DNA from 2 places in the Streptomyces sp. NPDC053560 genome. Region 1 is predicted to be linked to the other one. Evidence: riboswitches for the same ligand, from Rfam matches in the RefSeq annotation. Region 1 holds a riboswitch; the other holds the start of a gene.
The links. A riboswitch is a leader RNA that binds a small molecule or an ion and turns the genes downstream of it on or off. The one in region 1 is predicted to bind cobalamin.
Positions count from the first base shown of each region.

Region 2: linked by a shared signal. The riboswitch ahead of ACIGQF_RS22635 (energy-coupling factor ABC transporter permease) and the one ahead of ACIGQF_RS03180 (ABC transporter substrate-binding protein) in region 1 are both predicted to bind cobalamin.

Region 1 is NZ_JBITXI010000001.1:784,700-789,473, forward strand. Features, by position in the region: gene ACIGQF_RS03170 (lipase maturation factor family protein) at 1-876, shown strand, start outside; gene ACIGQF_RS03175 (tetratricopeptide repeat protein) at 779-1,858, opposite strand; cobalamin riboswitch at 2,064-2,266, shown strand; gene ACIGQF_RS03180 (ABC transporter substrate-binding protein) at 2,331-3,371, shown strand; gene ACIGQF_RS03185 (FecCD family ABC transporter permease) at 3,368-4,417, shown strand; gene ACIGQF_RS03190 (ABC transporter ATP-binding protein) at 4,414-4,774, shown strand, end outside.
Region 2 is NZ_JBITXI010000009.1:148,388-153,161, reverse strand. Features, by position in the region: gene ACIGQF_RS22650 (ATP-binding cassette domain-containing protein) at 1-336, opposite strand, end outside; gene cbiQ (cobalt ECF transporter T component CbiQ) at 333-1,082, opposite strand; gene ACIGQF_RS22640 (energy-coupling factor ABC transporter substrate-binding protein) at 1,088-1,456, opposite strand; gene ACIGQF_RS22635 (energy-coupling factor ABC transporter permease) at 1,453-2,157, opposite strand; cobalamin riboswitch at 2,187-2,392, opposite strand; gene ACIGQF_RS22630 (hypothetical protein) at 2,679-2,903, shown strand; gene ACIGQF_RS22625 (DeoR/GlpR family DNA-binding transcription regulator) at 2,929-3,750, shown strand; gene ACIGQF_RS22620 (pirin family protein) at 3,750-4,667, shown strand.

The sequences.
Region 1 (4,774 bases):
GAGACGCAGCCGATGCCGGGCCCGCTGAGCTGGTTCTTCCACCACCTGCCGAAGCCGGTGCACCGGGTGGAGACGGCCGCGAACCACGTGGCCCAGCTGCTCGCCCCCGTGCTCCTCCTCACCCCGCAGCCGGTGGCCACCTGGGCGGCGCTGACGGTGATCGTCACCCAGCTGTGGCTGGTGCTCTCGGGCAACTTCGCCTGGCTGAACTGGCTGACGATCGTGATCGCCGTGTCGGTCGTGGACGCCTCAGCGGTGGGCCTGGGCGGCCTCGCCGGACCGCCGGCCGGCCTCGCGCCGCCCCCGCTCTGGTACGAGGTGCTGGTCATCGCGGCTGCCGTTGCCGTCCTCGTGCTCAGCTACCGCCCGGCCCGCAACCTGGTCTCCCGGCAGCAGCGGATGAACACCTCGTACGAGCCGCTGCACCTGGTCAACTCGTACGGCGCCTTCGGGTCCGTCACCCGCGTCCGGCACGAGGTGGTCATCGAGGGCACGGCGGACGAGGTGATCACCGATGCCACCGAGTGGCGGGAGTACGACTTCAAGGGCAAGCCGGGCGACGTGCGCCGGATGCCGCGCCCGTTCGCCCCGTACCACCTGCGGCTGGACTGGCTGATGTGGTTCGCGGCGCTGTCGCCGGGCTACGCGAGCCGCTGGTTCGGCCCCTTCCTCGAACGACTGCTCGAAAATGACCGGGACACGGTGCGGCTGCTGCGCCGGAACCCCTTCCCGGACGCGCCGCCCCGCCACGTACGCGCCCACTTCTACCGCTACCGCTTCACGAACTGGCGGGAACTGCGGGAGACCGGGGCGTGGTGGCACCGGGAGCCGGTACGGCAGTTCTTTCCGCCGACAGCTCTGCGCGGAAGGACCTGACCATGTCCCGGGCGTGCCGCAGCCCGATCCGGGTGACCTCGCGCTCGATGTCGTCCAGTTCGGCGGCCACCTCGTCGTACGGCCGTCCCAGGTGCGCCCGGGACTTCACCAGCCCCAGCCGCGAGAGGGCCGTGCCCCGCGGCTCGGACATCGACCGGAACTCCGCCAGCGCGCCGCTGTAGACCACGGCGGCCTCCTCGTACCGCCCGGCCCGGTACAGCACGTTGCCGCGCATCTTGCGGTTGTAGGCCAGTGCCCCCGCGAGGTTCAGCTCCCGGCAGAGGGCCTCGCCCCGGCCGAGCAGCCGCAGCGCCTCCTCGGTCTCCCCCAGCACGGACCGCACGTCGGCCACGCCCCGCAGCGACCAGGCCAGCCCCCGCCAGTCCTCGGCCCGCTCGGCGACCTGCGCCGACTCCTCGAACAGCGCGAGGGCCTTCACGTATCCGCCGGTGTTGCGGTGCATCTGCGCGATCCCCGACATCGCCCACACCATGTGCCGCGCCTCGCCGTGCGCCCTGGCCTGCGCCAGCAGCTCTTCGTGCAGCTCCGCGACGGCCTCGTAGTCCCCCTGTATGCGGCCGGTCTCCGCGAGCCCGGCCAGCGCGTACCCGTGCGCGAGGCGGTCGCCGCTCGGTTCGGCGAACGCGACGGCCGCCGCGAGCAGCCGGCGCGCGAGCGCGAGCCGCCCGCACTGGCGGGCGAGCGTGCCGCCGCTCCACAGCGCCCACGCCATGCTGCCGGGCTCCCCCGCGGTGCGCGCGCTCCGGTAACTGGCCCGCCACGCGGCCTCGGCCTCGGCCACCCTCCCGAGCCGCCGTCCGGCCTCCGCCTCGGCGAGCGCTGCCCGTGCGGCGTCCCCCGGCCCGTCGGCCGCGCCCCGTGCCCGCCGCGCGGCGGCGAGCACGTCCTCGTACGAGGAGTTGACACTCAACTCCGCCCCCAGCTCCCCTTGATACTCCGGAGCGAATGCCTTCCCGTACATCGCTGGTCCTCCTGGTCACTTGCGTCGGTCAGGCACCGACGCTATGTGCCGAGGAAGCCCTGGGACGTCACTCCACCTGCGGTTATCCCGGTCGCTCTCGGGATGTACGGCCGCGCTGCCGATCACCCTGGAGATGTACGGGGCGTCCCCTAGGGGGAGGAGACGCGAGGGGGGCAGCCGTCGCCGCGGTGGCTACAAGGTCCTGTGGTAGCTTGCCGGAGCCAGTCGTACCTTGCATGTGCATGTGCACGTGTATGGGTCAGGGAATCCGGTGCGAATCCGGAACTGACGCGCAGCGGTGAGGGTGACGGGCGGGGCATCGGCCACTGGACGGCGTACGCGGTCCGGGAAGGCGTTCCGTCCGGGTGAGCCCGAGTCCGAAGACCTGCTGGCGGCCTCCGGCACCGGCCGTGCCGGGGGAACACCGCAGACCGGGCTTCGCGCAAGAGCCCTCGACGCCGAAGGAACCCCCGTGCCGCTCCCGCGCCCCGCCCGCCGTGCCGCCGTTTTCCTGGTGGCCACCGCGCTGCTCGCCGGATGCGGCGGTGGCGCCCCGCCGACGGAGGGCTCCGCCAAGGGCGGGAGCAACGGCAAGACCGTCTCCCTCGACAACTGCGGCCGGAAGGTACGCGTCGACGGCCCGCCAGAACGCGCCGTCTCCCTCAACCAGGGAACGACGGAGATCATGCTCTCCCTCGGTCTGGCCGACCGCATGGTGGGCACCGCCACCTGGACCGACCCGGTGCTCAAGGGCCTGGAGAAGGCCAACTCCAAGGTGAAGCGGCTGGCCGACAACGGCCCGTCCTTCGAGAAGGTGCTGGCCACCGAGCCCGACTTCGTCGCGGCGTCGTTCGCCTCCACCCTCGGCAAGGGCGGGGTGGCCACGCGGGGACAGTTCGACGAGCTGGGCGTACCGACCTACCTCTCCCCCAGCGACTGCACCGGCAAGGACAACGGCGGCGACGGGGACGGCTCCCGCACGAAGCCGGTGACCATGGACGTCGTCTACGGCGAGGTCCGCGACCTGGCCAGGATCTTCGGCGTCGAGGAGCGCGGCGAGCGGCTCGTCGCCGGCCTGAAGGCCAGGGTCAAGAAGGCCACCGCCGGCATCGACGCCCACGACGTCACGCTGCTGTACTGGTTCGCCAACTCCGAGTCGCCCTACATGGCGGGCTGTTGCGGCGCCCCCGGCGCCGTCACCCGGGCGCTCGGCGCGAAGAACGTCTTCGACGACACCCACGAGGAGTGGCCCCAGATCAACTGGGAGACCGTCGCGGACCGCAACCCCGACGTCCTGGTGATCGGCGACCTCACCCGCAAATCGGAGACGGCCGAGACCGCCGCGAAGAAGATCGAGTTCCTCTCGGAGAACCCGGTCACCAAGAACATGGACGCGGTCAAGCACAAGCGGTACGTGCTGCTCAGCGGCCAGTCGATGAACCCCACCATCCGCACTGTCGAGGCCGTGGAGAAGGTCGCGGCGGCGCTGCGCAGCCACGGGCTCGACAAGTGACCCCGGCGCGGCCCGCCGCACCGGCCGCGATACGCGGGCTGCGGCAGGCCCTGGCCTGGGCGGGCGGGCTCGCGGCGCTCTGCGTGTCCGTCGCCGTGGCCATCACCATCGGCCCGGCGCACATCGGGGTCGGTGACGTCTGGTCCACGGTGGCGGCGCATCTGGGCTGGGGGCACGGGGACCTGACCCCCATCCGGGACGGGATCGTGTGGAACCTGCGGCTCCCCCGCACCCTGCTCGCGGCGGTGTGCGGCGCCGGGCTGGCCGTGTGCGGCGCGGTCATGCAGTCGCTGCTGCGCAACCCGCTCGCCGACCCCTTCGTGCTGGGCGTCTCGTCCGGCGCCTCGACCGGTGCGGTCCTGGTCGTCGTACTCGGTGTGGGGGGCGGAGCGCTGTCGCTGTCCGGCGGTGCGTTCGTGGGTGCCGTATGCGCCTTCGCACTGGTCCTGCTGCTCAGTCACGTACTCGGCGGATCCACGGACCGGGTGGTGCTCTCCGGTGTCGCGGCCATGCAGCTGTTCTCCGCGCTCACCTCCTTCATCGTGCTGACCGCGGCCGACGCGGAGACCACACGCGGCGTGCTGTTCTGGCTCCTCGGCTCGCTCAGTGGCGCCGGCTGGACGGACGTCTGCCTGTGCCTGGCCGTACTGGCGGTGGCCCTGCTGATCTGCCTCGGGCACTCCCGGTCCCTCGACGCGTTCGCGTTCGGGCAGGACGCGGCGGCCGCGCTGGGCGTCTCCGTGACCCGCACCCGGTGGATCCTGCTGTCCACCACCGCGCTGCTGACCGCCGCGCTGGTCAGCTCGGCCGGGGCGATCGGCTTCGTCGGCCTGGTGCTGCCGCACGCCGCACGCGCCCTCACCGGACCGGGCCACGGCAGGCTGCTGCCGGTCACCGCGCTGGCCGGGGCGGTGTTCCTCATCTGGATCGACACGCTCGCCCGCACGGTGCTGGACCCGCAGGAGGTCCCGGTGGGGGTGGTCACCTCGCTGATCGGCGTGCCGGCCTTCGTCCTCGTCCTGTACCGCACCCGGAGCACCCGATGACCGATCCCGCACCGGAGGGCCTGCGCGCCGACCGGGTCTCCCGCACCGCCGGCGGCACCCTGATCCTGGACGGGGTCAGCCTCACCCCGCGCCCCGGCACCCTCAACGGGCTGCTCGGCCCCAACGGGTCGGGCAAGTCCACCCTGCTGCGGCTGCTCTCCGGGGTCACCGCGCCGGACTCCGGCGTCGTCACCCTCGACGGCCGGCCACTGACCCGGTCGGGCCGCCGTACGGTCGCCCAACGCGTCGCCGTGGTCGACCAACAGGCCGACACCCAAACAGAGTTGACCGTCCTCGACGTGGTACGGCTGGGCCGCGTGCCGCACCGCCGCGCGTGGGCCCCCGCGTCGGCGGCGG
Region 2 (4,774 bases), on a different contig from region 1:
GTTCAGCGGGCCGAAGGACACGTCCTGGGCGACCGAGGCGGCGAACAGCTGGTCGTCCGGGTCCTGCACCACCAGCTGCACGGTGGTCCGCAGCCGGGTCAGCCCCTTGCGGTCGTACCGCACCGGCTCCCCGGCCACCGCCAGCTGCCCGGTGCGCGGCGCGAGTCCGCCGCTGAGCAGCCGCATCAGCGTCGTCTTGCCGCTGCCGTTGCGCCCCAGCAGGGCGAGCGCGCGCCCCTCGGGCACATCGAAGTCGAGGTCGCGCAGGACGGTCGGCCCGTCCTCGTACGCGAAGGACGCGCCCCGCAGCGTGAGTAGGGCGGGGGAGTCGCTCATGACAGCGGCCTTTCCAGAACGAGAGTGAGGACGGCCAGCGCGGCCAGCACCGCCACGCTCGCGGCCGTGAAGCGCGCGGAGATCCGCGCCTCGGGCACCAGAACGCGCAGCGTGCCGTCGTACCCGCGCCCGGCGAGCCCGGTCTGGAGCCGCGCCGCCCGGTCGAAGGCGCGCACGAAGGCGGTCGCGGCGAGCCCGCCGAGCGAACGCCAGGCGGCCGCCCGCGTGGTGTGCCCCAGCCGCGCGGCCTGCGCCTCGCGGATCCGCCGTACGGAGTCGAGCAGCAGGAAGCTCATCCGGTACGTGACCAGCGCGACGTCCACGACGGGCGCCGGCACCCCCGCCCGCACCAGCCGCGGCAGCAGGTCGGACATCGGGGTGGTGAAGGCGAACAGCAGCACGCCGAGGGAGGCGGCCGAGGTACGCAGCAGCAGTTCACCGGCCCGGACCGCGCCGCCCTCGGCCGGCGACACGAAGCCGTGCGCGCCGCCGACCTGGACGAGCAGCGGCAGCGCGCCGGTGACGCAGAAGCCCAGCGGTACCCGGTACGCGCGCCACAGCCGGCGGCCGGGCACGCCCGCCGGGCCGAGCAGTACCGCGAGCGCCGTCAGCAGGACGAGCGCGGCGCCCGGCCAGGGCGGCAGGGAGATCGCCAGGACGGTGAGTCCCAGCCCGAGCACGGCCTTGTCCACGGGGTGGCGGCGGCGCCAGCGACTGCTGTGCGCCGCCGCGTCGATCGGCAGCACGGGGCTCAGGCCCCTTCGGCGGACGATGTCCCGGCGCTGTCCGGCGTGTGCCCGTCGTCCTGACGTGCCTGCGCCCGCTCCTCGCCCTGCCGGCGGCCGCGGCGCAGCCCGAAGTAGTACGCGAGCACACCGGCGCCGAGGGCGGCCTGGAGGGCGAACAGCGCCGACTCGATCTCCCCGGAGGGCGGTTCGTAGAGTGGCGAGAACCACGGCTCGTAGTCCGGCTCGATCTTGGTGATCGCGGTCTCCGCCTCGGCGTCGGAGCCCGCGAACGGCTCCTTCTTGTGGTCGCCGAGGCCGAGGGCCAGCGGCAGGACGGCGAGTGCGACCACCGCGAGCAGCAGCAGTGCGTTGATCTTCGTGTGGCGCTTCACCGGGCCGCCTCCGCGGTCGCGGCGGACTGCTTCCGCCCGCCGCTCAGGAGCACGCCCAGCCGGGTCAGCTCCCCCTTGCTGGACTGCACCAGGAGCCGCATCACCAGGACGGTCAGGAGCCCCTCGCTGATGGCGAGCGGGATCTGCGTCACAGCGAAGATGGAGCCGAACTTGCCCAGCGCGCCCAGGAAGCCGCTGCCCGGGTCGGGGAAGGCCAGCGCCAGCTGCACGCTGGTGACGCAGTAGGTGGACAGGTCGGCGACGAACGCGCCGAAGAACACCGTGACCATCAGCGGCACGCCGTACCGGCGCAGCAGCCGGTAGACGCCGTACCCCGCCCACGGTCCGACGATCGCCATCGAGAAGGCGTTGGCGCCGAGCGTGGTCAGGCCGCCGTGCGCCAGCAGCAACGCCTGGAAGAGCAGCGTGATGGTGCCGAGCACCGCCATGATCGGCGGGCGGAACAGGATGGCGCCGAGGCCGGTACCGGTGGGGTGCGAGCAACTCCCGGTCACCGACGGCAGTTTCAGCGCGGACAGGACGAAAGTGAAGGCGCCCGAAGCGCCGAGGAGCAGGGTGGACTCGGGGTGCTCCCTGACCTCACGGGTGAGTGACCGGACTCCGTGGACGACGAACGGCGCCGATGCGACGCCCCAGGCGACCGCGTGCGCCGGTGGCAGAAAACCCTCGGCAATGTGCATGGCTCAGCAGACCCTCTCCAGCACCTCGTGGATGGTTGACGTGCCGAGGCCGGTCTCCTGGCTCACGGGTACCACCGCCCGTGCTCCGCCTTCCCGGGTCGCAAGGACCCAGTGGCTGCCCGCGAGGGCCGGAGCCGGACTTCCCGATCACAGTGGCGAGGGCCGCACCGGCATCACACCGGATTTCCCGTTACCAAGGCGTGGCGACAGTAGTGCCAGGCCGTCGGTGCTGGCAAGCGCGGCCGTGCTGCTCAACCGGCCGTGACCACGCCCACCGTCTCCAGGACTCCGTAGACGCCGACGCACAGGATGGCGACGCCGCTGACGACCAGCGCCACGGTCATCCACGGACTTGTACGGAAACGCCGCGGTACGCCGGTGTGGTGATGAGCGTGGTACGCCCCCACCGCCCGCGGCCCGCCCCGCGCTTCCGGCCCCGGCCGGGCCGGCGGGCCCCCGTGCGTCAAGCCAAGGAGTCATCCAGTGAACGCGCGGCAGCCCCTTCCCTCATCGGCCTCACCATGGGCGACGGCGCCGGCATCGGACCCGAGGTCATCGTCCCCGCGGTGCTGGACCCCGGCACGCTCGGCCGGTGCCGTCCCGTGGTGATCGGCGACGCCGCGCGGCTGCGGAAGGCCGCCGCGATCCTCGGCACCGCCTTCGACATCGCCGGTACCGGCAGGACCGAGGCCGGTAGCATGATCGAGGCGCTGCGGCAGGCCGCCGAGATGGCCACCGCCCGCTGAACCGACGAACCGGTAAGGACACCAGATGCCGCCCACCGCATCCCGGGCCCGGCGGGAGGAGATCCTGCAGCTCGCCAACACCACGGGCCTGGCCAGCGTCGAGGAACTGTCGCAGCGCTGCGGCGTGACCGCCTCCACCCTCCGCCGCGACCTGGCCCGGCTGACCGCCGACGGCCGCCTCGCCCGGACCTACGGCGGCGCGATGGCGCTCACCGCCCACCCCGAGGCCTCGCTCCGGCAGCGCACCGGCGAGGCGTACGCGCAGAAGCGGGCGATCGCGCGGTGGGCGGCGGCACAGGTCCAGCAGGGCGAGACAGTGCTGCTCGACGCCGGGTCGACGGTGGGTGCGCTGGCGCATGAACTGCGTGCTGCGAAGGACCTCACCGTGGCGACGACCGGCCTGACGGCGCTGCACGAACCGGCCGACGTCGAGTCCGTCCACGTGGAGTGCCTGGGCGGTACGCTCCGCCCGCTCAGCCAGGCGTTCGTGGGCCCGCTGACCGAGGCGGCGCTGGAGCGGATGACCTTCGACCGGGTCTTCCTCTCCGCCGACGGCGTCACGGCCGACGGCGGGATCTGCGAGGCCGACCAGCGCCAGACCCGCCTCAAGGAGCTGATGGCCCGCCGGGCGGCGCACGTCTACGTACTGGCCCACACGGAGAAGCTGGGCCGCGCTCCCTTCCACGCCTGGGCGGCGCTGCCGCCCGGCTGGACCCTGGTCACCCACCGCACTGCGCTCCGCGACCAGGTCACCCCCTTCACCGACCGCGGCATCCGCGTCGTGCAGGTCGAGCCCCTCGAAGAACCGGGCGGCGGAGCCAGCCAGTCGCAGGGAGGCGACGCCTGATGAGCAACGTTGAGATCCTCGCCCCGCGTGACGTCCCGCTGGGCGGGCCCCGGTCGATGACCGTACGCCGCACGCTGCCGCAGCGGACCCGGACGACGATCGGCGCCTGGTGCTTCGCCGACCACTACGGCCCCGACGACGTCACCGAGTCCGGCGGCATGCATGTCGCCCCGCATCCGCACACCGGGCTCCAGACGGTGAGCTGGCTGTTCAGCGGGGAGATCGAGCACCGCGACAGCCTGGGCAGCCATGCCTTCGTGCGGCCCGGCGAGCTGAACCTCATGACGGGCGGACACGGGATCAGCCACTCGGAGGTCTCCACCGCGCGCACCACCGTTCTGCACGGCGTGCAGCTGTGGGTGGCGCTGCCCGATGCGCACCGCGACGCGGAGCGGGACTTCCAGCACCACGTCCCCACTCCCGTAGGCGTCGGCGGGGCCGAGATCCGGGTGTTCCTGGGCACGCTCGCGGGCATCACTTCCCCGGTACGGACGTTCACACCGCTGCTCGGTGCGGAGCTCACCCTCGCGCCCCGCGCCACGGCCAGCCTCGTCCTCGACCCGGCCTTCGAGCACGGCCTCCTCGTCGACCGCGGGCACATCCGCATGGCCGGCGCCCCGCTCCGCCCGGCCGAACTGGGCCATCTCGCGACCGGACACGACACCCTGACGCTGGTGAACGACTCGGACGACACCGCCCGCGCGGTCCTGCTCGGCGGAGCCCCGTTCGAGGAGGAGATCGTCATGTGGTGGAACTTCATCGGCCGCAGCCACGACGACATCGTCCGGGCGCGGGAGGAGTGGGAGCGCGCCTCCGACCGTTTCGGTACCGTCGACGGCTACGACGGCAAGCGCCTCCCCGCCCCCGCCCTGCCGCACGCCACCCTCACCCCGCGCGGCAACCCGCCGCGCCACTGACGGCAGGCGGCCCCGGCCCCGCTGCCTTGAGGAAGGCCAGGGGAACGACCCCTCGGGCCGGCTGATCCGATCCTCGCCCTGATCCCCCTCGATCCTCAAGTGGTCCA